2 regions of the Brevibacillus borstelensis genome follow, and region 2 is predicted to be linked to the other one. Evidence: predicted binding sites of a transcription regulator. Region 2 holds the regulator's gene; the other holds the start of a gene.
What was found. The regulator LexA, encoded in region 2, represses DNA repair genes until DNA is damaged. The targets are predictions, from matches to a motif close to CGAACATATGTTCG.
Positions count from the first base shown of each region.

Region 1: V5G20_RS01065 (ImmA/IrrE family metallo-endopeptidase) is a predicted target of LexA. The motif match lies at 3,014-3,027, and genes of this name have one in related genera.

Region 1 covers NZ_CP144922.1:185,926-198,333, forward strand. The annotation lists gene nagE (N-acetylglucosamine-specific PTS transporter subunit IIBC) at 1-768, shown strand, start outside; gene V5G20_RS01045 (haloacid dehalogenase-like hydrolase) at 796-1,713, shown strand; gene V5G20_RS01050 (hypothetical protein) at 1,864-2,064, opposite strand; gene V5G20_RS01055 (helix-turn-helix domain-containing protein) at 2,127-2,345, opposite strand; gene V5G20_RS01060 (helix-turn-helix domain-containing protein) at 2,511-2,876, shown strand; gene V5G20_RS01065 (ImmA/IrrE family metallo-endopeptidase) at 3,056-3,583, shown strand; gene V5G20_RS01070 (winged helix-turn-helix transcriptional regulator) at 3,643-3,960, opposite strand; gene V5G20_RS01075 (DoxX family protein) at 4,100-4,522, shown strand; gene V5G20_RS01080 (hypothetical protein) at 4,679-4,834, shown strand; gene pdaA (delta-lactam-biosynthetic de-N-acetylase) at 4,930-5,709, shown strand; gene V5G20_RS01090 (L,D-transpeptidase) at 5,890-6,252, shown strand; gene V5G20_RS01095 (hypothetical protein) at 6,421-6,696, shown strand; gene V5G20_RS01100 (hypothetical protein) at 7,251-7,445, opposite strand; gene V5G20_RS01105 (cysteine hydrolase family protein) at 7,587-8,120, shown strand; gene V5G20_RS01110 (alpha/beta fold hydrolase) at 8,217-9,029, opposite strand; gene V5G20_RS01115 (hypothetical protein) at 9,410-10,267, opposite strand; gene V5G20_RS01120 (sigma-70 family RNA polymerase sigma factor) at 10,260-10,841, opposite strand; gene V5G20_RS01125 (IS3 family transposase) at 11,110-11,994, opposite strand; gene V5G20_RS01130 (helix-turn-helix domain-containing protein) at 11,934-12,260, opposite strand; gene V5G20_RS01135 (N-acetylmuramoyl-L-alanine amidase) at 12,363-12,408, opposite strand, start outside.
Region 2 covers NZ_CP144922.1:2,732,251-2,744,658, forward strand. The annotation lists gene V5G20_RS12830 (aminotransferase class I/II-fold pyridoxal phosphate-dependent enzyme) at 1-285, shown strand, start outside; gene V5G20_RS12835 (MerR family transcriptional regulator) at 444-854, shown strand; gene glnA (type I glutamate--ammonia ligase) at 886-2,220, shown strand; gene V5G20_RS12845 (DUF4269 domain-containing protein) at 3,034-3,627, opposite strand; gene V5G20_RS12850 (DUF456 domain-containing protein) at 3,835-4,320, shown strand; gene lexA (transcriptional repressor LexA) at 4,507-5,130, opposite strand; gene yneA (cell division suppressor protein YneA) at 5,287-5,643, shown strand; gene V5G20_RS12865 (DUF896 domain-containing protein) at 5,724-5,921, shown strand; gene crcB (fluoride efflux transporter CrcB) at 6,014-6,382, shown strand; partial or broken gene V5G20_RS12875 (HelD family protein) at 6,586-8,832, shown strand; gene V5G20_RS12880 (IS256 family transposase) at 9,181-10,401, opposite strand; gene V5G20_RS12885 (IS1182 family transposase) at 10,469-11,833, opposite strand; gene istA (IS21 family transposase) at 11,936-12,408, shown strand, end outside.

The sequences.
Region 1 (12,408 bases), 2.5 Mb from region 2:
TTTACCGATGCGGCCGGCAACGTGGCTCACGGGGACTTGCACCGCTATTTTGCCGGTGACAAAACAGCCGGGATGTTTATGGCCGGTTTCTTTCCGATCATGATGTTTGCTCTTCCCGGCGCAGCATTTGCCATTATTCATACGGCTAAAAAAGAGAAGCGCAAAATGATCGCCTCGGTTTTCATGAGTGCGGCGCTCGCTTCTTTTCTCACAGGAATCACGGAACCGCTTGAATTTGCTTTCATGTTCGCGGCACCATTGCTGTACCTGGTGCATGCTGTTTTGACCGGACTCTCCGGTTTCATCGTGACGTCTCTGGGCATCAAGCACGGATTCGGCTTCTCGGCCGGTCTCATTGACTATCTGGTCAATTTCCACTTCTCTACAAACGCGTGGCTGATCATCCCGATCGGTCTTGCCTTTGCGGTCGTCTACTACTTCCTGTTCCGCTTCATCATCGTCAAATTCAACCTGAAAACGCCGGGACGGGAAGATGATGAGGAAGAGACTGAGAAAAAGGCGGGGAATACGTCCATGCATGATAAAGCCCAGGCCGTTCTCTCTCTGATCGGCGGCAAGGAAAACGTAGTCAGCGTCGACGCGTGCATAACACGTCTGCGTCTGGTGCTGAAGGATGACAAGATCGTCAATGAAAAGGGATTGAAGGATCTGGGGGCTGCCGGTGTCATGAAGCTGGGACAGGGCAGCGTGCAAGTGGTTTTTGGCACTCAGTCCGAGGTGCTGAAGGACGAAATCAAGAAACTGTAAAACAGATGAAGGGCTGGAAGAATGCCAATGAAACGTTTGTTGGATTGCACGGCGTCCGACTTTGCGCGGATGTCGGGACAGGATTTGAAGCAGTCGATCAGAGCCTCTGAAGGCCGTGTCCTGGTAGCCGAGGTCATTTCCGCCTTCACTCCGCTGTATCCGAGCGTGAGCAATGCTGAGCTGGCAGCTTCTTTTGGGGCCGACATGATCCTGCTCAATTTCTTTGACGTCTTTTCTCCTCATGTCGAGGGATTGACAAGCGCAAAGCCTGAAGAAATAGTCCAGGACCTCAAGCGGCTGATCGGAAGGCCTGTGGGGCTGAATCTGGAGCCGGTCGACCCAGACGCCAGACAAGCGGAGCAGCTCCACTCCCTGCCTCCTGGCAGACTTGCTTCTGCCAAAACGTTTGCCGCTGCCAAAGATCTCGGTTTTGACTTCATCTGCTTGACCGGAAACCCCAAGACAGGGGTTACCAACCGGGAAATCCGGGAGGCAATTCAAACAGCCCGGACAGTGATGGGAGCAGAGATGCTGATTATCGCGGGAAAAATGCATGGAGCCGGCGTGGAAGGGGAAGCTGGCGGTGATCTGGTCGCAAAGCAGACGATCATCGATTTTATCGAAGCAGGAGCGGACATTATCCTGCTGCCTTCCCCCGGCACAATTCCCGGCATCACTCTCGACTCGGCAAAGGCCATGGTCGATACAGTTCATGCCCACGGAGCTTTGGCTCTGCTCGCGACAGGAACCAGCCAGGAAGGCTCCGATGAGGCCACGATCCGGCAGATCGCGCTTGCCAGCAAGATGGCAGGTGCCGACCTATACCATATCGGGGATGCCGGGTACAACGGAATCGCCATCCCGGAAAATATCATGCACTATTCGATTACCGTGCGCGGCAAGCGCCACACTTACGTCCGTATGGCTTCTTCTGTATTGCGGTAACTCGGCTTTCGGCTAAACGATATGGGCCCAGCGTATGAAAGCTTGCTAAAAACAGATGCAAGACGACAGGCAGCGATTGATCACGCCGAAGCATGCCGAAGCGGTTCTTTCACGGGGAGAACCGCTTTTTTCTGTAAACTGACATCCATTCTATGTTCGGATACACTCTCTTTTCCGCTCGATGTTTGGACAATCTGCAGGTCCTCCTGTTATCTGCTTTTCAAACCGCTCCAGACGGCTTAGAAATTCTCCGCAGGCAGATTCACTCCTCGGTGCCATCATGGCCAGCTCATACGCAATCGTTCGTTTCCATATATCCAGCTGCTTCCGATTCGCTTCGTGAACGTCCACCTCTCCCACCCCTCGCTACATCGTTAACGAAATCTCTTTCCTGCAATCGCCACTCCATTTTGCTATAACAGCAAAGTCAGACAGATAAATAAATCTCGCAGCTGGCATTTCAACATACGTGTCAGCACGGGAAGGTGATTGGCTTTAAAATCGTACTCCCCCTTTTCGTACTTGAGGTACGTAGACGCATTCTTGAACCCTAAAGCGGCAGCCATTTCCTTTAGGGTAATGCCGATTTCCATCCTTCTTCGTGCAATGAAATTCAGGTTTATCCTCTCCAACGGTAAACCCCCTTTTTTTGCCAAATAAGCAAAATGTTATTATCCATATCTTACCTTTTCATTTTCAGCAAAGTCAAGCATATCCTTGTCATTTCAACAAACCGCTATTTTCCATTATGGAAAATTGGTAGAATAGTATTGCTATGATGGAAAGGTTGTGACACTATGTCAATCGTCGGTCAACGGATCAGATACCTTCGGGAAAAACATAAATGGTCCCAAATCCAATTGGCCGAAAAATTGGGCATTCACAATACCGTTCTTTCCCGCATCGAATCGGGCGAGAAAAAAAGCGTGGATAATCACCTGATATCCAAGGCTGCTGACGTATTTTCGGTTACGACTGATTTTCTGCTCGGAAAAACGGAAAACCCTACTCGCAATGGGACATCGCAAACAACCGGGTCAGATGAGCACATCTCCTTTTTTGACCTGGAGGGGCTATCCGAAACGGAAATTGATGAAGTGAAGAAGCATATCGAGTACCTCAGGTGGAAGGCGCTGCACGGTAACAAAGGAACAAACAAGTAGCAGCGGTCATCCACAATTGTCCTGCTCTGCTCGAATATAAAGCTGGAAAAAGCCGCAAGCATTTTTCGTTGTGATGGCCGCCTTATTTCTGTGCCAGGCAACATTGCACCCTGCGGCATTTTTTTACACCACAAAAAGGAACATACGTTCTCTGTTGTTTCGGAAAGGGGAATCACCACATGCTCTCTCATTACCGGCAAACGGATTTGGAACGCTGGTTGACCCAAATATATGCGGATGTTGGCATCAGTCATTGTGGCGACCTGCAAGAAAGGCCGCTGGCCGAGATGCTTGGCATCGAATTGTACTACCGTCCCTGCCCCTCGATGCGTTATGAATCCGGCAATTACCGCAGCATTACGGTCAATTCAACCCTGCCAAGGCCTGTTCAGCGCGAACATTTTTTTCATGAGCTGGGCCATATTTTACGGGGGCATACCGGGAAGCAGCACCAGATGAATCCCGCTTTTCGTCAGTTGCAGGAGGCGCAAGCCGAGCAATTTGTTCTCTATGCGGCCATGCCTTTCTTTCTCCTGGCGCCCCTGCTTCTCGCCTACCGTGAATGGGTACCGTCCTCGGTCTTGTCGATGGAATTTGGCGTGACAAGGGAACTGGCTGACAAGCGTATTGCCCAGATTAAACGGCGAATTATTTCTGAGGGAATACGAAGGGGAGGAAAAACGAGGAAAAGGAAAAGTGCTCAATGAGAAACCGCGATGTATGCAAACAAATAAAAAGTGCCGGAGAAAATAATCCGACACTTTTTTTATGTTAATTCGATCCAGGCCTGCGACCATTTCTCGATCCCCAGTATGACCGGTTCCAAAGCAAGCCCTTTTTCCGTTAGCGAATATTCCACCCGTACCGGGGCAGAATCTGTATACACGTGACGATGTACCAAGCCTTCTTTCTCCAAATCCTTCAGCCGCTCAGACAAAAGCCTTCCGCTGATCGGGAGCGCCTCTTCGATGGCACAGAATCGCTGCGGTCCGGAAAGCAACTGATACAAGATCAAACCAGTCCACCGCTTGCCCAAGAGCTGCATTCCTTTTTCAAACTTCGGACAGAGAGAGGACTGCTTCATAGTAATCACCTCGATTCAATTCCAGTATAACGCTCTTTTGAAAATCCTTCAAAGTGTTGACGTGTTATAATTATTAATTTATACTTACTAACGAAATGTAACCTAATTACTATATTCAACAACCGTAGGAGGTCACTTTATGGAAAGACAATTTGATCAACGTACCGAGTGGGGGCTTTTGCTCTTGCGCGTAGTTGCAGGTATAGCGTTTGTCATGCACGGAATGTCAAAATTCCAAATGGGACTCGATCAGGTTGCCGGTTGGTTTGGCAGCATGGGTATTCCCGGCTTTTTCGCTTATGTCGTCGCGTTTCTTGAGCTCTTGGGCGGAATTGGCTTGATTTTGGGCATTGGCACCCGAATTTTGGCAGCTCTGTTGGCAGTCGTGATGGCCGTCGCTACGATCAAGGTGAAAATTGCAATGGGCTTCCTCGGTGGGGAAAGTGGTCCTGGATATGAGTTGGATCTGCTTCTATTCTTTATCCTGCTGCTTTTCGTTCTCTCCGGACCGTCCTTCTATTCCCTCGACCGCCTTTTGTTTCAACGCCGTTCAAGCAAATAAAGACCGCAGCATATTGCAAAAACCGAATGGTGCCGGGACGATCCGGTCCATTCGGTTTTTTTGCGCTCAGTCACCAACTTTTGACCGGAACTTCTCTACAGGCGGCATGTTCTTGGGCCCGGGTACACATGATAGTAACGATGAGGAGGTGAGTCTATGATGCCAAACCAAAACAAGCGCAGCAACATTATCTACCACCCTGAAACCGAGGTGCCCGCAGGTTCGATTGACAAGCGGAAAGTGGTCAGATCCCAACCAGACGAGCAGTATCCGATTCCCCGTGCACATCCGGTTCCTTGGCAAGAGGATTGAGGAGCTTTACATACCGTTTTAAGGATGCGATCAAATCCCTACCCGATATTCAGGCAATCCCATCAACAATAGGAGGACTTTTCGCTGTGAAACGCATAACCTTTCTCACCGTTTTTGTCCTGATTTTGTCCCTGTTCACTGTCCATGCCGCAGCCAACCAGGATGTCCCCTACCACTTTGGATTCAAGAAGAGCAAGGGTGGACAGCTTCCCTCGATTGACCAGGAGGGCTTTAAAGGCATCGTCGATAAGCACGAAGCCATTTTTCTCGGGGATACCTCCAAAAAAGAGCTGTTTCTTACGTTTGACAATGGCTATGAAAACGGGTTCACCCCTCGTATTCTGGATATCTTGAAAGAAAAAAAGGTACCCGCCACTTTTTTTGTTACCGGGCATTATGTAAAGGATCAGCCGGAGCTGTTAAAACGGATGACCGCTGAGGGGCATATCATCGGGAACCACTCCTGGAGCCATCCGGATATGACACAGATATCCAATGAGCGGATCAAGGAAGAATTGGATAAGGTAAAACAAGCTGTAGCCGAAGTTACCGGGCAAAAAGAGATGGCCTTCTTGCGTCCGCCGCGAGGAATTTTCAGTGATCGTACACTGGCGGTCAGCAAGAAACTGGGGTATACGAATGTTTTTTGGTCGATAGCCTACAAGGACTGGGATACGAAAGCGCAAAAGGGCTGGAAGTACGCCTATGACAGTGTCCTCGCCCAGCTTCATCCCGGAGCGGTTATTTTGTTGCACTCGGTTTCAAGAGATAACGCCGAGGCGCTTGGCAAGATTATCGATGCCGCACGAGCGCAAGGGTACGAATTCAAAAGTCTGGACCTCCTTCGCCCGACTCTCCCGCATCCTGCTCCGTAATCTCCCATCTTTCCCGGTTTTACCGGATTCATCACAGCTCAAAACAGGAACCTGCCGCTACGCTTTGCACGGCAGGTTTTTTGTGTGGATCGCCACATGCGGCGGGGACCCGCTTTTTCCCAACCGCATACGATGCAATAGAAGCACAATCCCGGTTCTTTAAAAAGGGAGGTGATTTTCATCCCGGCATACCGCATACGCATCTCGATCAATAAACTCCGCCTCTATCTCTTTGACGGCAATCGCCTCATCCGTTCTTATCCCGTCGGTCTGGGTAAAATTGCGACCTCTACCCCGCGCGGCAACTTCACGATCATCAACAAGGTTCCCTACCCCAATTCTTACCGCGGAGGTCCATTGTCCGTTTTCGGCACCTATTGGATGGGGCTGAGCAAGCCTCATTACGGCATTCACGGCACCAATAATCCATCATCGATCGGCCATTACGTCTCACGCGGCTGTATACGCATGCATAACCGAGATGTAGAGAGCTTGGCCAAGCTGGTTCCCATTGGTACGCCAGTGCAGATTCGTCAGGAATAGGCTGAGGTAGATCAACAAAAGCAAACTAGTTCAACATCCAATCGATGGCTGGGGGCCATACTCCAAGCCAAGAATAATTGTAGAAAAAAGTGCTCTATCCAATAAATTTGCTTGGAAGACAAAGTGGATGGTATTATATGTAAAATATATTTGAAAGGAGTTGATGATTTGCGGAATTTGTTCCTATTTTTCATATTTACCTGCTTATTCGTGACGGCTGGATGTGTTAAAAACGACAACTTATTACCCGATGACTCAATAAAAGAGCAAACGTTAAAAATTGGAGTCATTGGACAGTCTCCCGCCGTTACTGAAACAAATATTGTTTTCACAGAAACAACATTTGAAAAGCTGAGTAACGCCACTGATACGGATTTCGATGCTCTATTTATCATGCCGGAGAAACTCGAAGAAGCATCACATGCGCAATATGCCAAACTCTAGAAAAGTGTAAAATACCCCGTATTCTTTATCGGATCTACAAAGTCATATTACCCATTCACAGAGGAAACTTTAACTTATTCCAATGCTCCCTCAACACATTCAGGTATGTATGCAACTGGGATGATTTATGAGGATGGACAGATTAAAATATTTGAGTATGGTTTAAAAAATGGAGAGAAGACAGAGGAGAATCTTAAAGCTTTGTACACAAATATTTTTAATTATAAATGAATTTGTCTTAAGAAAAACGAACTAGCTTATAAATGTTTAATAACTACGCCGAAAAAGGGGCTATCCCTCGTCATTCTTTTGACTTTGGAATGCCCCTTTGTGTCATGTAATTTCCGGTGACAGAAAGATACTTGTATCCACTATAGAAGTATCGGTAATGTTTTAAAGCATTTGCGACACACTGCCATCTCTGCATTTGTTTACAATAGCAATAAATCTGGGTCGATAAGTATCCGAGACTTTTAACCTTTGGGACACTTCACCGTATCCACATGCAGCGCTTATAGCGTCTAAAGACTGCAGTTTTTGAGGATGTTCTTTTTTCACTTCTTCCAACGGCCTTCCACTCCACTATATTTGGCAATACGTTGTGTTGCTTCTTCGTAAGTTAGGTCCTCAACAACAACTTTCTCTTCTTCCGTTGAAGCATGGGTACCTTCGGTTTGAGCGGAGGCAAAACCACCAAGGCTAAGAACGACGAACAGCATACTCAATACAGCAAAAAACGACTTTTTCATTTCTTCCTCCCTATGGGCTAACCATATTCGTTAACAAAAAGAAATGGCTTTCCGAGTATTGCAAAAAATATTATCAAATTCCTTTCCGAATAGTTGTATGATGGAAAAGAAATCCTACCATTCCGGAAGGGGCAATTTCGAATGAGCACACAAACGGCACTGATTATTGTCGATGTTCAATCCTCGATCGTGGAATACTGCTATCAGGGAAATAAAGTGGTGGAACGGATTCAAACGCTTCTCGAAAAAGCACGGCATGCGAACATTCCCGTCCTTTTTGTCCAGCATAACGAGCCTGAAGGCAGCCCGCTCGCCACTGGCACCCCCGGATGGCAGATACATCCCACCCTTTGCCCGCATCCGGATGAACCGATCATTCAAAAAACGGCATGCGATTCGTTCTTCGAAACTTCCTTGCAAGACGAATTAAAGGCTCGCAGCATCGATCATTTGGTGATCGTCGGCTTTCAGACCGAGTACTGTATTGATACGACATGCAGAACGGCAGTCTCGCACGGCTACGAAGTCACCCTTGCCGGTGATTGTCACTCTACGACCGATGACGCCGTCCTGAAGGCGGCGGATATCATTGCCCATCACAATGCGAATTTGAATGGATTGGGTACTCCGAAAAACATTATTACCGTAAAAGAGTCTCGTGAGATTTTTGAATAAAGAAAATCCCCCGAGGAGTCTGCCTCCAAGGGGGATTTTGATTATAGGAATTAGAGCATTACTAATGCTACTTCTGACAAAGAAAATGACCAATTATTATTTTGCCAAAAAACTTACAAGCTCCCGATTAAACTTCTCTAACTCGTCATAAAACAACCCATGCCCGCTGTACAAAAATGGGACCAGCTCCGAGCCCTGGATACCGGCATGCATAAATTCGGCAAAGGGGTACGGACATACTTTGTCCTGAACGCCATGAAAAATAGCGGTTGGAACGGAAACAGCGGACAAATCCCGGCGCAGGTCCTCATCTCGCAGAGAGACGGCGCACATTGCCGTTGCGTGACCAGATGCCTCCATACCCAGTCCGTGCATCCAGTCTTTGATACCCTCCGTCACGTAGCTCGCAAAAAACATGTCCCCAAAGTCATTCAGCATTTTCGGCCGATCTGTATAGGTTGCCTGGATGAGACTGTTGACCTGCTCCTTTGTCATTCCGTACGGGTAATCCGGACGTCTGGTAAACAGAGGGGCTGCCGCCGCAAAAAGAGCCAGCTTGGAAACCTTATCTGCTCCGTATCGGGCCATGTATCTGATCGCGATGGCTCCTCCCATGGAAAATCCGGCGAGAGTGATATTCTCCAGCTCCAGGGTGTCTATGACCACCCGAATATCATCTGCCAATCGATCGTAGGAATACCCTCTCCAGGGACGGTCCGACTTTCCAAATCCGCGCAGGTCGACTCCAATGCATCTGTACCCCATTTGGGGAAGCTGGTTGAACTGATATTCATACATTTTGTGATTAACCGGCCATCCGTGGATAAACAGCACTGGTTTTCCATTGCCCGGGTCGAGATCCTCCACGTAAAGATTTACATTTTGTTCAACCGCAACGTAATAGCCCATCAAAATTACTCCCCTTCTGGATGATTGCCTATGCATACCTTATGTGGGGAAGAGCAGGATAGATACTTGTCTTGCAACAAAGCATGTAGTCCGACCACCGCCGTGCAGCGCCGCAATATGTTCGCGAAAGGCGCGCGTCCGGCCGCTGCCTCGATATAGCGGCAGGCTAGCCATCATCGCAAACGAACCGCCAGTGCCTTTTTCATTTCATTAACACGCTAGGCCAACATTTGCGTCTTGCGGGAAAAGACCTCAATTTGTTGCTTTATAACGATCAAAAAATGAACACCCGGTTCTCCAAAAACGTAGAGAACCGGGTTCGTCCATAACATAAAAGCTTGAACACTGTTTGGGGAGACGAAGCCGACATCAGACCCCGATTAATTCTTAGACGCTGGGGCAGGGGCAGGGGCAGGGCCGGCTTTTTCTGTTTGCGTCATACTGTCCCCTTTTGATTTTGCCATATCGATTTCTTCTTGCGTAGGCGGCGCTCCAACCGCAAAGCCCTTGATTATTTTTCCGAGCGTTGCAGTGTCAAAATCATCACGAGTGTACAATTCTACCGTGAATCCCTCATGCTCCCAAATCACGATACCGTTCGCGAAATAGACCTTGGCCCCTTCAATAACCTCAGTCTTGACCGGGTCAGTAGTGCCGATGCCATTTTCACCGCCCTGAGAGATCAAGAAATCAGCCGTTTTCTCGCCGTGACTGTATTGTACTTCCACCATGGTTTTTCCGTGAATGACAGTGTTGACGTATTCATAATCTGCGATCCAGGAGGGCGCGGGGAAATTCATGCCTGTTGCCAAGCGAGCTTCCTGCAGAGTCAGCTTTGGAGATGCCGGCCATTCTGTCACTGCGGAATCCGCTCCCCTATCCTGCCCGGCCGATACACTCTTTTCAGAAACCGGCAGTTCCTTGTATTGGACAATTTCCATATTCCCAACTTGAAAACGTGCCAGGATTGACTGGATCATGCCTTGCGCGTAGGAGGTCGTCGAAAGCGCACCGCCAATGAGAACTATAACAGCAGCAGCCGCAGCGGCCGTTTTCCATTTTCTATTCATCAGAGCTTTCCCACCCTTTTTCGTATTTTGGAGTTGAATGGTTCCCGTCTCGATTTTGTTTACCAGACGCTTGTAAATGCGCTCCTTGGCCAAGCTGTTATTGATCTCCGCCTTTTCAAGCAATTCAACGACGTTTCCATATGTCTTCGGATCATGTTTTTCACTCATCCTTGAACCTACCTGCCTCCAAGATTTTGTGTAGCTTTTTTAAACTCCTGTAGACCACGACACCGATATTGGACTCGCTTACACCCATTAGCTCGGATATTTCTGAATTTTTCAGACCGGCAGCGAATTTCATTGCGATAATATTGCGTTCTTTATCGCGCAGCTTTGCCAGTGCTTTAAACAGTGCCTGATGATCATCGTCCCGGATTGCCAGCTCTTCGGGAGACGGCTTGGGCATGATCAGCTCTGTTATGGAATCCAGCGAAAAGTGGAATCTTTTTTTCCGGGCGCGATAGTAATCTGTCACAGTGTTTCTGACAATCGCGAACAGCCATACATCAAATTTTGCTTTTTCCTCCGAGAAACTGTGGTATTTGGAGATGACCGTTTCAAAAACTTGACTGCAAATATCTTCTGCCTCGTACTGATTGTGAATCCGGTAGCAGATATACTTGTACACGCGATCGAAGTATATTTCGTAAATTTGAGAAAACTGCTCTGTAGATAAAACACCCTCACGGAGCCTGTCTTTTTGATCGTGGCAGATTTCCATATGTACTCTGGCACTTTCCAACTCCTTTCCTCCTTTCTGCCTTTCTCCCTTCCCATTTGTCCATCTTGTATAGGGAAGTTTTACGTATGTTAATACGTCGCCTCGCCAAAAGCATTAACAAATCGTTTTGAAATTGTTGTTTTTGAAAGGTGGGTGGTTTAGAAGGAGCCAGTTTAGAACGTACGCGGCTTTACGACAAGCCGAGCAAGCAGCTGCCACGGCAAAAAGCCCTCCCCGGATGGCTCTGGTCAAGACCCCATTTAGTGGACAGTAAGAAAAAACCCGACCGTTAGACCGACAGCTGACGTCTGAATTCAACAGGCGTCAGCCTTTTTAATTTTCGTTGTGGTCGACTTTGGTTGTAGAATTGAATATATTCCTCAATTCGCCTTTGTGCCTCATCCACACTTCGGATATCATAAGGGTAGAGCCCTTCCGTTTTGAGATGCGAGAAGAAGCTCTCCATCGAGGCATTATCATAACAGTTGCCTCTCCGAGACATGCTGATTTGGGCGCCAACCTTCGGCAACATGTCGTGGTAAGCGTAGGACGTGTACTGGAATCCCTGATCGCTGTGAACGATCAGTCCAGTCACGTCTTTCGTCTTTTTAAAGGCTTTCTCAAAGGTCCGTAGGACCAACTGATTGTCGTTGCGAACTCCAATGTGGTAAGCCACAATCTCATTATTAAACAAATCCTTAATAGCAGACAGGTAGAGCCACGTATCCGCGACACGATACTGTGTGACATCGGTTACCCATTTTCGATTAGGTGCATCCGCTTTGAAATTCCGCTGCATCACATTCTCAGCGACTCGTCCACCTTCGGTTGAAGCATAGTGACCTCGATATTTGCGGCGTATTCGAGAACGGAGCTTCATTTCTTGCATCAGACGTAGTACCTTCTTATGGTTGACCCATACCCCGTGATCTCGTAAGAGAAACAGCTGGGTTTGTCGATACCCATATTTACCATCATACTTCTTATAAACTACTTTGATGAGGTCTTTCACGGGCTTGTCCCGGTCCGCTTGTTGCCGTTTCAAGTATGCATAGTATCCACTTCTTGAGACTCCAAACAGCTTGCAAAGTTCACTAGTCGTATACTCACCAGCTACTTGCTTGATCGCCTCATACTTATGGGCTGCACCTCCCGCATCCAGATTTTCAAACACTTTTTTAGCATCGAGTTCTCTCGTTTTAGCTTTTTAACATATCGATCTTGATCAACATATTCTTCACGTCTACCTCGTTGATCCATCAACCCAAATTCGCCTAACTGTTTATATTTTTTCATCCATACTTTAAGCCGGTGGCGGTCCGGAATCCCCAGATGCTCCATGATTCGACGGTATGTCCATCCTTCTTCGATATGCAGTCGTATGGCTTCCACCTTTAATTCGTGAGAATAACTTCTAAACGTTTGCCCCTTTTTCACCATAAAAAATGCACCCCTTAAATTTCATCGGATTTACCAGGGGTTTAATCCAATGTCCATTCTAAGGGGTGCACTTCACTCCGCAGGAGGGCTCTTCTCATTTTTTCATCGACATATGCAGCTTTTCGACAGTTTTACAGTTTTTATGGCT
Region 2 (12,408 bases):
CGGCTGATTGCTTTCTGTCAGGGAATCCAGAAGGCAGCGCCTGTCGATTCCCATGTTACGCCTTACCCCAGTGAGATGCCGGGCTATGCCGATCCGGTCATTATGGCGGCCGGGACGTTTATTCAGGGAGCCAGTATCGAGTTTTCTGCAGACGGACCGATTCGTCCCCCTTACCTCGGGTTTGTGCAGGGCGGACTTACGTACTCCCATGTGAAGGTGGGCATCCTGACAGCGCTTGACGGCCTGCTGGAAAAGGGCTTGCTCGATATTCCCGGAAGAGACTAGCAAAGATCAATCGGAGTTGTTTATGAGGCGATAAGCACAAACAGCGGCTTGTCGCTTTTTTATTACTTTTTGTGTAATCTTTTCTGACATCCGTTGACAGAGTTGCTTTTGAATCATACAATAGCAAGCAAGGAATGATTTCAAAGGAGGGACAAGTCATGAGTGATGACCTTCGTCGAAACATGGCGCTGTTTCCCATTGGTATCGTCATGAAGCTGACTGATCTGACTGCGCGGCAGATCCGTTACTATGAGCAGAACGGACTGATACAGCCTGCACGTACAGAAGGAAAGCAGCGGCTTTTTTCTTTTAATGATGTCGACCGCTTGCTGGAAGTGAAGGCCTTGATTGAAAAAGGACTGAACATTGCCGGAATCAAACAGGTGCTTCAGCTGCAAGACCCTGTTCCGGAGCAGACGGAAATTACCGTCAGTTCGGAGGCCAAGCGGAAGGAACTTACCGAGCAAGAGCTTCATCAGCTCCTCAAACAACAAATATTTTTCAGCAACGCAAATCGCCCAAGCGAGCATGCGTTGATACGTGGAGAGCTTTCCCGCTTCTTCCACTGATACATGCATACGACTATAGGAGGAGAGAAACGTGAGCAAGTACACCAAAGAAGACATCTTTCGTTTGGCCAAAGAAGAGAATGTAAACTACATTCGCCTGCAGTTCACTGATCTGATGGGGATCATTAAAAACGTCGAGATTCCGATCTCCCAATTGCCCAAAGCTCTGGACAACAAGATGATGTTCGACGGTTCTTCGATCGAAGGCTTTGTCCGCATCGAGGAATCCGACATGTATCTGGTGCCGGATCTCGATACATGGGTCATTTTCCCGTGGGGGAATGAGCATGGAAATGTCGCTCGCCTGATCTGTGACATTTACAATCCAGATGGAACTCCGTTTGAAGGGGACCCTCGCTACATCTTGAAACGGGCGCTGAAAGAAGCCGAAGAGATGGGCTACACGAACTTCAACGTCGGACCGGAGCCGGAGTTCTTCCTGTTCAAGATGGATGACAAAGGCGAGCCGACCTTGGATTTGAACGACCAGGGCGGATACTTTGATTTCGCTCCGCTCGATCTGGGTGAAAACTGCCGCCGTGACATCGTTCTCACGCTGGAGAGAATGGGATTTGAGGTGGAAGCATCCCATCACGAAACTGCGCCTGGCCAACACGAAGTCGACTTCAAATACGCAGATGCCATCCAAGCTGCGGACCAGATTCTCACGTTTAAACTGGTGGTGAAAACGATCGCACGCAAGCACGGATTGCACGCAACGTTCATGCCCAAGCCGATGTATGGTGTCGCCGGCTCCGGCATGCACACCCACCAGTCTCTCTTCATCGGGGAGAAAAACGCATTTTTTGACGACAAGGATACCCTCGGCCTGAGCAAAACGGCGAAGCAATACTTGGCCGGTATTCTGAAGCACGCCCGCGGTTTTGCCGCCATCACCAATCCGCTGGTGAACTCCTACAAGCGCCTCGTACCGGGCTATGAAGCTCCTTGCTATGTAGCATGGTCGGCGAAAAACCGCTCTCCGCTTGTACGGATTCCGGCATCTCGCGGTATGAGCACCCGGATTGAGGTTCGCAACCCGGACCCTGCCGCCAACCCATATCTGGCTCTCGCCGTGATGCTGAAAGCAGGTCTTGACGGAATCAAGAACAAGCTTGAGCTGCCGCCGGCTGTCGATCGCAATATCTACATCATGAACGAGGCTGAGCGTGAAGCAGCGGGCATCGCCAGCTTGCCGGCTACCTTGAAGGACGCGATCGAATGCCTGAAGGCCGATCCGGTCATCTGCGAAGCGCTTGGCGAACACGCACTGATGCACTTCGTTGACGCGAAGGAAATCGAGTGGGATATGTTCCGCACCCGTGTAACGGAGTGGGAGCGCGAGCAGTATATGAATACGTATTAATATTTAGGGGAAAGAGTACTTGTATTTCTTTGGACCCTAAAAAGAAACAAAACTTGTTTAGTTTAATTTTAACTAGGTTTCAGCTTTATAAGTTAGATACGCCTTAAAGTAGATGGGAAACTTGCTTTCCTATTAACTTTAAGGCTTTTTTTATGAATTTATTTGACTAAAGTTGGATGGGATGCTGCTAATAAAGATTAACCCCCTTTACAATGCAAAATTTAGAACAAAATACCTAAAATATGTTTACAGATGTGTATATTAATGGTTAAATAAAAAATTATTAACATATTATTTGATGGTTGGGTTTAATGAAATGCGGACTTAATCCAGCGTATGCACACTAACTCGGGTTTTTACAAAAATGATCATTTCTTTTCTGAAGTCCGTTTAAGAAATGATTATTGATAATAACGAGGTGATATTATTAAAAAAATTGCGATTTCCATTGTGTTGTCGACAATGATGATGATTTGGGTTTTTATTTTTATGATCTCAGATCTAATTCAACAATTGGATTTTGGGCCAAACAAAATTGTAATTACTGATTATCGAGTTCCAGGATTCTTTGAACCCGTTTGGCTTCCCATTTATGTTGGATTCGTGTACATTTTATATCAGTCTCTTAAAAAAAAATCATGATTTGCCGTCTTCAACTGAAATCTAACCAATAAAAGGTAAAACGACAAATCTAGCAATCCAAAAAAGATGACTTCCGAAGTATCCAGAAGTCATCTTAATTTTATGCCCGCATAAGGACACACAAGTTGTCTGAGTTTACCATTATTCGTATTTCCGGTTTACGGCCGGCGTTTAGGTCGGTTTATTTGCCATCACTTGCTTAAGCTGTTCATTCGAATATCTTTCCAATTCAAGTAAAGCCTGATAAGGATCATCTCCGACAATCCCGTAATACAGAGCGAAAGCAGGCTCCGTTTTCAGCCCCCGTTCTTTCAAAGCCCGAATCTCTTTTGCTGCTTCTTGCCCAGACAGCTGGAGCAGCCGTGCTTCGATCATCATATGCCGGTAGGCGTTTTGCTCTGTGACAGGAATCGGTTGAGCAAAACACTCCAATTGAAAACCGCGATACCAAAAGGAAGCAGTCGCCGTAGGGATGTTGCGGATTTCTCGGCGGTCTTGTGTGAAACGGTCCAAATGCCCGTATTTTTCTTTCAACACATGGCCAAACCGATCCAGGTCGGCTGTCGTACAGATCAAATCAAGATCGCTGTCCTCAACATCAATATCGAGGGGGATCGTTCCGCACAGAACCGGTTGATACTCTTTGAGCCCATCAAAGATTCCCAAGCTGTCGAGGACTGCCCAGGCTTCCCGCTGCCGAGGGGTTCCTTTTTTCAGGTAGGAAGGGTCAAACCAATCTCGCTTCGTTTGAGAATGCATAGCCATTTTCTGTCCTTTCAGATTATCTTTCTTTTATTTGCAACTCTGCAGGGGAACAATGAGGGACGAGACCATCTATGTTCCGATTCGACGTTTGGCTTTACGACTCGCAGAAGAACCGAGTATATACAGGTTTCTGTCAAAATGTAGCGAGTCGATGGAAACGAAAACCGCACTTTATCGTATACCCTATACAGAAGGGAGTGTCAATGGATGGAGATCTTGTTGTGGATCGTGATAGCGGCCTTGTTTATCCTCAGTATTGCCGGAATCTTTTTGCCGGTCATTCCTGATACGATTTTATTGTGGGGCGGATTCTTGCTGTATCACTTTTTTATTGCTGATCCGGGTGCCGGACTTCCGGCCTCCTTCTGGTGGGGAATGGCGGTCTTAAGTGTTCTTCTCTACGGTGCGGATTTACTCACCAACATGTACTTTGTCAAGAAGTACGGGGGCTCCAAAGCGTCATCGTGGGCAGCTGCACTGGGGATTTTGCTCGGGGTGATTTTGTTCCCCCCATTTGGCATGCTGATCATGCCGTTCGTGCTGGTCGTTCTGGTGGAAATGCTGATCCAAAAGCAGCCGTTTGAACGGGCTGTTAAAGCGGGAGTGGGTTCGCTCATCGGTTTTTTGGGCAGTGTGGTCGTAAAAGTTGTTCTTCAGGTAGTGATGATCATCTGGTTCTTTGTCGCACTGTAAGTGGGATTCGTAGGAGAAGGACCGATCAAAGAATCGAAGGGAATGAAAAGAAGAGGCGTCCGCGAGGCAATCGCGAACGCCTTTTTTGCTGTCAGGGTGGAAAAGGAAAGCTTGTCGTAGTCGATTTGCGTTTTTCAAAGAGTCCGCCATAAGGCATGGCTCATCCAAGCAACGAAATCTCTTATTCTAGTGAATCAAGCGGTACACGCCAATCACTTTCCCCAGAATCGTTACAGAATCCAGAATAATCGGCTCCAATGTCGCGTTTTCAGGCTGCAGCCGGAAATGGTTCTTTTCCTTGAAGAAACGCTTCACGGTTGCCTCGTCCTCTTCAGTCATGGCGACGACGATATCACCGTTATTGGCCACATTCTGCTGGCGAACGATCACGTAGTCTCCATCCAGGATGCCAGCCTCGATCATACTGTCTCCGGACACGCGCAGCATGTACACCTTGTCCGATGTCACGATGCTGTCAGGGAGTGGGAAGTAATCCTCCACCTGCTCGACAGCAGTGATCGGCTGACCCGCAGTCACCTTTCCGATCACCGGTACGCGTACAACAGATACGTCAAAGTCGTCTTGAAAGCGCTCCTCTTCTTTCAGCAGCTCAATCGCGCGGGGCTTGGTAGGATCGCGGCGGATGAGCCCCTTTTTTTCCAACCTGGCCAGATGGCCGTGAACAGTTGAACTGGATGCCAGACCGACAGCCTCCCCGATTTCACGGACAGATGGGGGATAACCCTTGTCCCTTACTTCTTTGCGGATGAAATCGATGATGGCTTGCTGTCTATTGGATAGCTTGGACATAGACCACACCTCTATCTTCTCGAACATGTTTTCTATATTATACCATGGGATCCTGCGTTCGACAAACATAAGTTCGTTTTTTTCTTGACATGAACAAGTGTTCGCATTATGATGAGAACAAGAAGATAGAACGTACGTTTGCAGGGGGATGAAATAATGAGTACAATGACTGTATCTAATCGCTTCGCCAAAGAAGAAAGAAAAACTGCTCGTTTTGGCATTACGCGTGGACAGGCCATTCTGTTTTTTGCCGCTTTCACTCTCTTTTTTTACACTTTGACAGAACTAGTGTTCGCTTCTGGGGATCATACGGTACAACAAGCTCAAATGATCCAACCAGTAAAGGAAATCGTCGTCCAACCGGGAGACAGCTTGTGGGAGCTGGCGGTCACCTACAAGAGTGACCCGAAAATGGATGTTCGCGATATGGTATATGCGATTCAAAAATTGAACAAGCTGGAAAGTGCCATTATTTATCCAGGCCAATCGATTCAAATTCCTGTCGGGAATTGACAAGCTGCAGCTTTCCCTTGCTTCGTTGCCGAGATGTGATATAATAGAGCGGCATTCATTGAAAGCGAGGGGAAACGGCTTTGGTATCAGACGCGGAAATCAAACGGATCAACGAGTTGGCCAAAAAATCTCGTGAAGCCGGGTTGACTGAAGAGGAAAAACAGGAACAGAAAAAACTGCGGCAAAAATACATTGATGCTGTGAAAATGTCGCTTCGCTCCAATCTCGAATCGATCCGCTACGTGGAAGACCTCGAGGATAACAACCCCAAACACTAAAACGCACCATTTGACATAAAAAGAAGACATCCATGCTTTTTGCCAGGATGTCTTTTTGTTCCATACAAAAAAGGAGAGAAGGGGGGATTGCCATGATGGCATGGCTGGCTGTTGCCGTAGGAGGAGCCGTCGGTTCATTGCTACGCTATGGTCTCGGTCTCGCAATGAACCAACCCGGATTGCCGGCAGGGACATGGCTGGCCAATGTCTCCGGTTCTTTTCTCATCGGACTGCTCTATGCGTGGGGAAAGGAAAAAGGATTGATGTCTTTGGAGATGTACCTTCTGTTTACAACCGGGCTGATGGGGGGATTTACTACGTTCTCTACCTTTTCGCTTGAGGTGGTAAGCTTCATCGGAGATGGGCAGATCGGCAGAGGGCTGTTCTATGCAGGCGCCAGTGTTTTGGCCGGCCTTCTTGCTTGCGGTTCAGGGATCTGGATCGGCAGACAAGTGTGGTAAACAGGCAAGATATAGCGGGATAAGACGGGCAGGCGTCAACGAGAACAAAAGAGAGCCAATCCGGAAGCAACATCAAATCAAAGAAGAGGGCATTGGAAGGCTACGAGGAAACAAAGAAGAGCCCGTGCCCGGAAACCATGTGGAAATAAAACCGGACTTCTCCTTGCGATGCTGAACCTGACAATTTGGAAAGGAGGATATAAATGACTGTACAGCACCCGGACTACGAGCATGAACAGAAGAGACTCGATGAAACACGCTCTATTATCCAAAAGGAAGTGGACACTCTTCGGAAAGAGGTTAAAGAGATTACGGACGATTATGTGAAACAGGTCGTCAACTACAAAAAAGGAAAAGAGCTTCGCTACCTTGAGGACCAAGGACTGGAAAAGCCGTATTTTGGACGAGTGGACTTCCTGAAAGACGAGACATACGAGTTGGACAGCGTATACATAGGAAAGAGGGGCATCGTTCGGAGCGACACATTCGATTCAATTGTCGTTGACTGGCGTGCTCCCATTGCCAGTTTATATTACAGCGGCGAGAGCAAGGATGCGTACTTCCGCAGCGGCAGGGAGATTGTGCGAGGCGAAGTCCGCCTGAAGCGAAATTTTGCCATTGAGGACGGGAAGATTACAGGGATATACGATGGAGCGCTCAAAGAGACGATTCATCGCGAAGTTGGCCATCCGGATGAATTTTTGCAGGAAGGGTACATCGATGAGTTCCTGGCAGCCAACCTGAATCAGACGAACGACAGCAGATTGAAGGATATCGTAGCGACGATCCAGTCGGAGCAGAATGACATTATTTGAGCAGACAAGGATCGCCCGGTTGTCGTTCAAGGGGTGGCCGGAAGCGGCAAGACGACGATTGCGCTGCACCGGCTCTCCTATTTGATCTACAATTATCAGGACTCGATGATGTCAAAGAGGTTTATGGTTTTTGCACCAAACCGGTTGTTCCTTACGTACATTTCAGAGGTTCTTCCCGAATTGGGAGTGGATGACGTTCAGCAGGCGACATTCCTGGATTGGGCTTCCAAGCTGGTCAAGTCCATCCTTCCAAAAGGCTGGCGGATTCTGGACCCGCACAAGCCCCTTCAGTTGTTCTTTGAACAAGGACAGAGCGATGCCGAGCGTCGGACGGTGCTGCATCGTCTTCGGTTCAAGGGCTCGCTCGCTTTCCGGGATGTACTCCAGCAATATTTGCTGTTTGTAGCGGAAAACAGGGTAGCCTACAAAAAATTAAGCTTTGTCTACAACAGAACCAAACATGTTTTTACGATTCCGGGTGAGACCATCCGTCAGCTTTTTGCCGAACAATATGCCCATCTGCCATATCGTCGGCGAATGGAAGCCGTTCGAAAGCACGTTAAGCAGGACATCAATAAACAGTTGTTCGCCCATCTGCGAGAGAAGCGAATTGATCTGGATAAGCAAGCGTTGGCTAAATATGAGAAAATGATTGATCAGCTTCTGGACAAATACTTTTCCATTTTTCCTGAACTGGATGTCTTCTCGTCGTACCGCGAAATGTTGACCGACACAGCTTTATTGAAAGAGCTGACAAAAGGGGAAGTCAATGGCGAGGATATCGAGGATATTTGCCGGTCGTCTGCAGAGATATTCGAAGCGGAGCGGATCGAGCCAGAAGACGTTGCGCCGCTGATCTATCTGCGGCATCTGATCGAAGGATTGGAGCAGGCCGATCACTTTGACCACAGTGTCGTTGATGAAGCACAGGATCTCAGTGCGTTGGAAATTGCGGTGATCGGGCTTGTGACAAAGAGACATTCTTTGACGGTAGTGGGAGATATCGCGCAGGGCATCCATGCATACAGGGGATTGCAATCGTGGGAAGAACTGTTGGAGGGAGTTTTTCAGCAGCCGCGGGGGGTTTACTACACACTCGCGCAGAGCTACCGTTCCACAATCGAAATTATGAAATGTGCCAACGAGGTACTGCGAAAGATAAACCTGCCGGAGACGATTATGGCCAAACCGGTATTGCGGCATGGGGAAAAGCCTTTGTTGGCATCATGGGACGGGAAAGAACTGCCGGTTAAAAATCTGGTCCAGCTTGTAAATGATTATCGGCAAGAGGGCTTTCAATCCATCGCGATCGTAGCCAAAACAGCCGAGGCCAGCAAAAAAGCATACAAGTCATTGAAGGCCTCCATCGAAGGACTGAAGCTGCTGGGAAGCAAGGATACCCAATTCCCGGGCGGTGTCGTAGTAATGCCAGCTTATTTGACCAAGGGGCTGCAATTTGATGTGGTCATCTTGTTGAATATCGAGGAGTACTTGGACAATAAGTGGGATACAAAGCTCCTGTATGTAGCCATGACCAGACCCGTACATCGGCTTTTCATGATTCATCAGGAAGACAGGATGAGTCCGCTCTTTGCTGACGTGCCACCTGAGTTGTACGAGAAGAGATCTTTGTAAAGAAAAAAGTCTTGCAATAAAGAAGAAGGCTTTGTAACGAAAATAACGGCTTGCAACGAACAAGAGACTTTGGTAACGAAATAAGGTCCTGCAGCGAAAACGAGAACTCCGAAAGATGGGAAAGGCCCTGGAACAAAAAAGAGCTCTAGACCCAAATAGAGTTTTGCAACAATTGTATAGAGTCCATTACAAAAAAGAGACATCGACAAGATGTCTCTTCAGGTTGCAGACAAACTCCCTCGCTGAACGAACAGCAGAGGGAGTTTGTTTAATAATTTGATGAAAATACCGAAGGTGTTTTGATCGGGTCTGTCCAGTATTTTGTGTAAACCCTTTTGGAATAAAAAACTAGCGTAAGTATTGGCCGATCCGATCCGGGAAGAAAACGGAGAGCTGGAGGAGCATTTGCCCCCAGTTCTGCACTCGTCCAGTCCACTTCCTGGTGACGTCCATGGTAGCCAAATAGAGCATTTTGAGCAGGGCTTCATCGGTGGGGAAAATGCTCTTGCCCTTCGTCACCTTTCGGAGTTGCCGATGGTAACTCTCAATCATATTGGTCGTATAGATCAATTTACGAATCTCTGGTGGATACTTGAAAAAAGTAGCTAGCTCGTCCCAGTTGGTACGCCAAGAGCGAACGATGAGGGGATATTTGTTACCCCATGTTTCCTCAAAACGATCCAATTCCAGTAAGGCAGCCTCTTCTGTTGCCGCTTTGTAGATTGGCTTTAAATCCGCCGTCACTTTCTTAAGATCCTTGTAAGAAACATAACGGGTCGAGTTGCGGATTTGATGAATGATGCACTTTTGGATCTCCGTATTCGGATAGCAGGCAGAGATGGCCTGAGAGAAGCCCGTTAGGTTATCCACGCAGGTGATGAGAATGTCCTGAACCCCACGGTTCCGTAAGTCGTTCAGTACGCTCAGCCAGAACTTTGAGGATTCATTCTCTCCAATCCACATGCCTAATACGTCCTTGTTGCCGTCCAAATCAATGCCAATGACCATATAAGCCGCTTTGTTCACAATAGCACCGTCTTGCTTGACTTTGTAGTGAATGGCGTCCATAAATACAACCGCATAGATGCTTTGTAGCGGTCGGTTCTGCCATTCTTTGATGAGTGGCACGATCTTATTCGTCACATTGGAGATCATGGTAGGAGAAACGTCAATTCCATACAGATGGTTCAGATGGTCCTGAATATCCCGTGTGCTGACACCTTTGGCATACATGGCGATAATTTGGTCCTCAATGCCGGTAACGGTAGACTGATGCTTTTTCACGATAACGGGCTCAAATTCGCCATTACGGTCACGTGGCACCGCGATCTCCACCTCGCCGTATTCGCTTGTCACCGTCTTCTTTGTCTTCCCGTTACGGCTGTTTGTTGTTTTCTTTCGCTTCACATCGTGCTTTTCATAGCCGAGTTCCGTGTCAAGCTCCGCCTCTAGCATCGACTGCAGCGTTTCTGCAAACAGTTCCTTCAGTGCCGACTGCACATCGTCCATCGTCTTGAGGTTGTTTTCCTTCACAAACGCCTTCACTTGTTCCTTACTAAATCTCGCCATAGGTGTCATCCTCTCAAACCAACCTTTCTCTTATTGTAATAGGTTTTGAGAGTTTACACAGAATATTTTACAGTCCCTTTTGATCGTTCACCTTTTGGCGACCTGATTTCCATAGCCAGGTCGCCATTTTTTTCAAGTTCATGGCAGCGAAAACAAGCATCGCCTGCATCGTGACCTTCTCCAGTCCTCGTAAGGTCGTCCAACGCATGCCATGCTTTTCCTTCATATCAGCGAATACACGTTCAATCGTTTCTTTCCGTTTGCTATAGATTTGTTTGTTTTCCTCGGTATGCCGGAGGTGGTCTACCTCTTCGAGGTAATCAGCCCAGATGTGGCGACTCACTCTCTTTGTGTAGTCTTTACTTTCCGTGCATTGTTTCAAGAACGGACAACTTCGGCAAACTTGAGAATTTGATCGATAGATACGGTACCCATCCTTGTTTGTTGTCTCATATGTTAAGATTTGCTCGTTCGGGCAGATGTAGCAGTCGAAATATTCATCATACACATATTCGTGCTTTTTAAAAAAACCTTCTTTGGTGCGTGGTCTTGTGTAGGGCATAACGGGGCGAATCTGGTCATCAAGGAGTGTTTTACTGATGTAAGGCGTCTTGTATCCCGAGTCCACTGCCACAGCTTGAGGCTGTGCAAACGTCTTTCGCACTTGATTCAAAACATCCTCAAAAACCTGACTGTCATGCACATTGCCTGGCGTTACCTTGGCACCAAGCACAAATCCATTTCGATCACATGCTGTATGAAAACTATAAGCAAATACACGTTCCTTTTCCCCTTTTACAAACAATCCGCAATCCGGGTCAGTTGTGCTGACTTTCACCTCCTTCTTCGAAGTTTCTGTCTTTTTTTCAAGGGGCTTCTTTCCATGTGCAATACGATCCTGATTGATTTCTTCGTCCAGCAGCTCTTGATATTTCTTCGCTTGTTCTTCAACGATTTCTTTCACGTATTTATGCTTATTCGCACTGGCTTTTACATGCGTAGCATCAATGAAAAGCACATCAGGCTTCACGAATCCATGATGAACCGCCTCCTCCAATATTCGAAGGAAGATCGACTCGAAGAGTTGAGTATCCCGAAAACGGCGAACATAGTTCTTGCCTAGGGTCGTGAAATGGGGAATGGGCTGACTGAAATCATAGCCAATAAACCACCGATAGGCAACATTGGTTTCGATCTCTTTAATCGTTTGTCGCATGGAACGAATTCCAAAAATATATTGGATGAAAGCAATTTTAACTAAGACTACAGGGTCAACACTGGGTCTGCCATTGTCATGACAGTAAAGGCTTTCCACCAAGTCATAGATGAACGAAAAGTCGATTGCATTTTCAATTTTTCTTACGAGATGATCTTCTGGCACCAACTCATCTAGCGAGAATGCAGATATCTGTGTGAATGCTAATCTAATAATTGACCACCTAGTGGTACATCGCTCATAAAAAAGTTGACCACCTGAGCACCTCTTTCCTGTATCTTGTAGTTGTCTAGACAACAAGATATAGGAGGAAAGGAAATGCTTCAGATGGCTAATTATGAGTTTATCAGGAAACAACACTTTCTGCTAGGGAAGTCGATTCGTCAAATTTCTCGCGAAACTGGCTACTCGCGTCAAGTGATACGAAAAGCCTTGACATCAACGGAAATCCCTGTATACCAGCTTTCAAAACCGAAGCCGAAGCCAGTCATTGATTTTGTCAAGCCCATCATCTTGGAATGGCTGCGTCAAGATGAACAGGCTCCCCCGAAGCAGCGTCATACTGCCAAACGTATTTACCAGAGACTCGTTGACGAACATGGATTCACCGGCGGTGAATCTACTGTACGACGCTACGTCAGAGAGTTGCGGGTTTCTCCTCCTAAAGCATTTGTCCCTCTTGATTTCCCGCCAGGGCGATTTGCCCAATTTGACTGGGGTGAGGTTACGGTTCATTTACAAGGGAAACAAGTGAAGGTTCAAGTCTTTTGTATGCGTTGCACATACAGCAG